DNA from 2 places in the Companilactobacillus ginsenosidimutans genome. Region 1 is predicted to be linked to the other one. Evidence: a T-box and tRNA genes for the amino acid it is inferred to sense, from the RefSeq annotation. Region 1 holds a T-box; the other holds one or more tRNA genes.
What was found. The T-box of region 1 lies ahead of leuS (leucine--tRNA ligase). A T-box ahead of a tRNA ligase gene usually reads a tRNA of that ligase, here a tRNA-Leu.
Positions count from the first base shown of each region.

Region 1 (2,412 bases):
CAAGTTAGCCAATGGGCTTTCACCAGTACCTGATGGTGCAATATCACTGTCAGCTGGTAATTCTAGTGGGAGTTGATCTTCAGGAACTAAGGTTGTTTCGCCATCTTCCCAGTGAATAACGGGAATTGGTTCACCCCAGTAGCGTTGACGTGAGAATAACCAGTCACGAAGCTTGTAGTTAACAAATTTTTTACCAATACCCTTATCTTCAAGGTAATCAAGCATCTTAGTCTTGGCAGTTTCTGTGTCCATACCATTTAAGAAATCAGAATTGATATGCTTGCCGTCGCCGGTGTATACTTCTTTTTCAATGTTTCCACCTTCGATAACTGGTACAATAGGCAATTTAAATTTTTTGGCAAAATCATAGTCACGGCCATCATGTGCTGGGACAGCCATAACTTCACCAGTACCGTATGTAGCCAAAACATAGTCAGCAATCCAGATTGGTAAACGTTCACCATTAACAGGGTTAATAGCATAAGCACCAGTAAAAGCACCAGTCTTATCATGATTCAAATCAGTTCTGTCCAAATCTGATTTACGTGAAGCTTGTTCCTTATATGCTTCAACTGCAGCTTTTTGTTCAGGAGTTGTAATCTCATTAACTAAATCCAATTCTGGGGCAAGTACTAAATATGAAACTCCAAAAATGGTATCAGCACGAGTTGTAAATACCGTAATCTTTTCTTTATCGTATCCATCAATCTTGAAATCGACGTGAGCACCAATTGAACGACCAATCCAGTTACGTTGCATTTCCTTGATACTTTCTGGCCAGTCAATATCATCCAAATCATCCAGCAAACGGTCAGCGTAAGCCGTGATCTTCAACATCCATTGACGCATTGGCTTTCTAACGACAGGATAACCACCACGTTCAGTTTTTCCGTCAATAACTTCCTCATTAGCAACAACTGTTCCTAAATCAGGACTCCAGTTAACGGGAACCTCAGCTTCATAAGCTAAGCCCTTCTTATACATTTGTTCAAAAATCCATTGTGTCCATTTATAGAACTTAGGATCAGTTGTTTGAACTTCACGATCCCAATCATAAGAAAAACCAAGTGAATTAATTTGACGCTTGAAGTTGTTAATATTTTTTTCAGTGAAGTCAGCTGGATTGTGACCTGTATCCAAAGCATATTGTTCAGCAGGTAAACCAAAGGCATCAAATCCCATTGGATGTAAAACGTTGAATCCTTGCATACGTTTCATACGTGCAACGATATCTGTAGCTGTATATCCTTCTGGATGTCCAACGTGCAAACCTTGTCCTGATGGATAAGGGAACATATCTAGAGCATAATAATTATCTTTTTTGGGATCTGTGCCTGTTTTGAAAGTTTTGTTTTCCTTCCAATAAGCTTGCCATTTCTTTTCAACTTTATTGTGATTATAAGTCATATAATTTCCTCCATAAAAAAAGTCCTATGATTAAAAATTAATCATAGGACGAATTATCGCGGTACCACCTAAGTTCCACACATTAGCTGCATGACTCTCGATATCCGTAACATGGATAAGACGCAATCACTTACTGTTAGTTCAGCGATTAAACTTAGTGGACGAGTTCAATTTGATTAGTTTAGCATTCTCATTAACCATGCATTTTCTGAAAAACTAATGTAAATCTACTATTTCCTTTGAGTTACATATTACAACTTTAATGTCTGTCCGACAACTAATAAATCCGAATTCAAACTATTAATTTGTTTCAACTGACTAATCGATGTTCCAGCTTGGTTGGCAATACTATCCAAAGTATCGCCAGACTTAACGGTGACAGTGTTGTCAGATGAACTTGCTGCTTGTGTGTTGGCAGAATTATCAGTCGTTCCAGCTGTACTGTTTGATGGTGTTGAATCGGCATTACTTGCCGACTGAGTTGATGATGTATCATTTGAAACATTGACACCAACTTGATCAGTTGACTTAGATGCATCATATTTTTTTACACCATTTGTTTCATCTTGAACAATTACAGGTGCTTGTTGATTGCCATAAACATCATCGTCTGAACTATTGATTGCAACGCTAGTGTTACTTACTGTCACTGGATCATTAACCGCTTGTCCATCTTGACCAACTAGTTGATTAACAATCAAATTCTTGCCCGGATAAACGTAACTAGATGTCTTTAATCCATTGAGATTCATCAAGGTACTCAAAGAAATATTGAATTTATCTGCAACTGATTGAAGTGTATCCCCTTGGGCAAATACATAATTCTCACTTTGACCACTGCCGTCAGTTCCTTGATCAAAACGTGATAAATTATATTTTTCTATGATATTATTTAATTTATCGGCGTAAGTGGTATCAGTGGCATACTTACCCGTCAAAAAGGCTGTAGCATCCTTGTAAGAGCTAGTATTACTCTTCCAAGTTCCAGCATACATTTGTGGATTT
Region 1 covers NZ_CP012034.1:792,602-795,013, forward strand. Annotated here, with positions in the region: gene leuS (leucine--tRNA ligase) at 1-1,407, opposite strand, end outside; T-box leader at 1,449-1,658, opposite strand; gene ABM34_RS04095 (glucosaminidase domain-containing protein) at 1,659-2,412, opposite strand, start outside.

Region 2 (2,412 bases), 1.1 Mb from region 1:
CGAACGTGATATTTATACTGAAAAAACTTTAAAAGAAGAAAAATAGAGGTAATTTTATGAATCCAGCACAAAAACGAGCTGTTCAATATTCAGGTTTAATTAACCGATTAGTGTCAACAATTCAAGAAAACCAAGATTTGTTGAATCCTGAATTTGAAATTTTACGTAAAGCTTTAGATCGTGACCAAGTTGATAAAGTCGATCCAGTCAGATACAAACGTTACCAACATGATTTTGAAAAGGGAGCAGTTGACTACAAGAAGTTAGCTGATCAATTGAAAAAGGGCAAAGCTCCTGCAAGATTGATGGGAATCCATTTGTCACTAGTTTCGTCATTCAACAAATATGTTGAGGGATGCGAAATGATGAGTGAAAGTATCAATGATGACCAAACAATCGACCGTCAAAAATTTGATGATGCAGAGAAGATCCAAGATGAGAATATGGATAAATTCTCTAAATTGATGCAAAAAATGGCAGCAATGGGTCAATAATGACTGATCAAGAATTAACAGAGTTAGTAAAAAAGGTTTCCCAAGAAAATTTTGGGAAACCTTTTATTCATAAAGCAAATTTTAATTCTCGCTTGCAGACGACTGGTGGCCGTTTTCACTTGAGGGATCGACATATCGATATCAATCCGAAAATGTATCAAATATACGGGCAAGACGTTTTAGTCGGGATTATTAAGCATGAACTGTGTCATTATCATTTATATAATGCTGGATTGCCTTCACAACATCGTGATCGAGAGTTTAAAGTACTTCTGCAACAAGTTGGCGGGTTACGATTTGCTCCAAGCGTAAAGCAAATTTCACGTCATCGCAGAATTCATGTATACGAATGTACAAAATGTGGAACTATTTATCGAAGAGTCAGAAAACTTGATACAAAGCGATATGTCTGTGGAAAATGTCGAGGAAAACTCAAATTTCTCAATGATATTGAATTATCTTCTTGATAATTTATTTTAGTATGTGTAAAATATATCTTGTTTGTTGCGGGTATGGCGGAATTGGCAGACGCGCAAGACTAAGGATCTTGTGGAGAATTATCTCCGTGGAAGTTCGAATCTTCTTACCCGCATAAATTTAGATAGTAAAAAGGCTGACCTAATCAGGTCAGTCTTTTTTTGTCGAATTTTTTACTGTTTTAAAATTGAACAATGAGACGCCAATTGCTAATAATGCAAAGATAGTCCCAATGATTTTTACACTCATGCCAATTTTTGCGGTAGATTTATGAATAGAATTCCCCGATGGTAAAAAGTCAGGTGCAATCATACCTGATTTATATTCTGAAGATTTTTCAGTCTTTCTAACTAAAGTTGATTCTGTGGGAGAACTATTTGTGGCCGCAAATGAGACGTCATTTGTTGCCAAGGCTAATCCGATAGCACAAGCGATAATGATTGCTAAAATTAAACGATCAAACATTGGATATTGATCACGTTTTTTCTTAAAATCGTCTTTATTAAATCTTTTCATATTGCGTTCCCACTTTTTGGATCACCCGGAGGTGAATTATTTAATCCCGAAAGTATCAAATTGGGAAGAAATGGTACTTCCTAAAATGGATTATAAACCGATTGGTAGTTAAGTAAAATTAAAAGCATTCATTACGATTCGATATAAAAAAATAAATATATCATGATGTATTGCAACGAGATTCTCATAACGTTATATTGAAGTTAACCCAAGGTGTTTTTAGAAAAATATTAAGTCCAGCTGTTTTTAAATGCTAGATATGTTCATCTTTGTTAAGGTTTCAAGCATGGGGGAATTTTAAACACGGAGGAAATAATGTTGAGGAAAAAACTTTCTGTAATGGCATTACTTTTGTGCTCAGTATTTTTACTACTTTCATCTTGCTCGAATAAGGAGGAACAGGATACAAGTAGTACCAAACTGCGGTCCACAGCCCAAATTAAAAAGAATGTCGGTTCAAAAATAGTTACGACTAGGCAAGATGTTCAAAAGAAGACCACTGAAGATTATCAACAAGTAGTTGAGGAAGGTGATTATTCTCTTGATGATCCGTATGTCAAGGTCGATCCCTATGGAACCTCTCCCTTAACCGCATTGGCTATTTTTACAACAGCTCAAGAAGCCAAAGTATCATACACGGTTCAAGGAAAATCATCGGATACTAGTATTACTAATACTGTAAATGGTGATGCGACGATGACCCATCAAGTCCCAATTGTTGGACTCTATGCAAATAAGAATAATGATGTGACGTTGAATATTAGTTATGAAGATGGAACTTCTGATTCAAAAACGATTCACATTAAAACTAATAAGCTTTCTAAATACGTTAAGGGGGCAAAGATTACAGTTTCTAAAAATGATAAATCTCAAATGGATATTGGCGATAATAAATTGACCTTAATTGATCGAACGACGAAAGAGC
Region 2 covers NZ_CP012034.1:2,285,509-2,287,920, forward strand. Annotated here, with positions in the region: gene ABM34_RS11355 (glycosyltransferase family 2 protein) at 1-46, shown strand, start outside; gene ABM34_RS11360 (hypothetical protein) at 57-494, shown strand; gene ABM34_RS11365 (SprT family protein) at 494-961, shown strand; tRNA gene ABM34_RS11370 (tRNA-Leu) at 1,001-1,086, shown strand; gene ABM34_RS11375 (hypothetical protein) at 1,122-1,487, opposite strand; gene ABM34_RS11380 (aryl-sulfate sulfotransferase) at 1,803-2,412, shown strand, end outside.
Region 2: it has a tRNA-Leu gene. The T-box ahead of leuS (leucine--tRNA ligase) is inferred to sense a tRNA for this amino acid. The anticodon was not compared.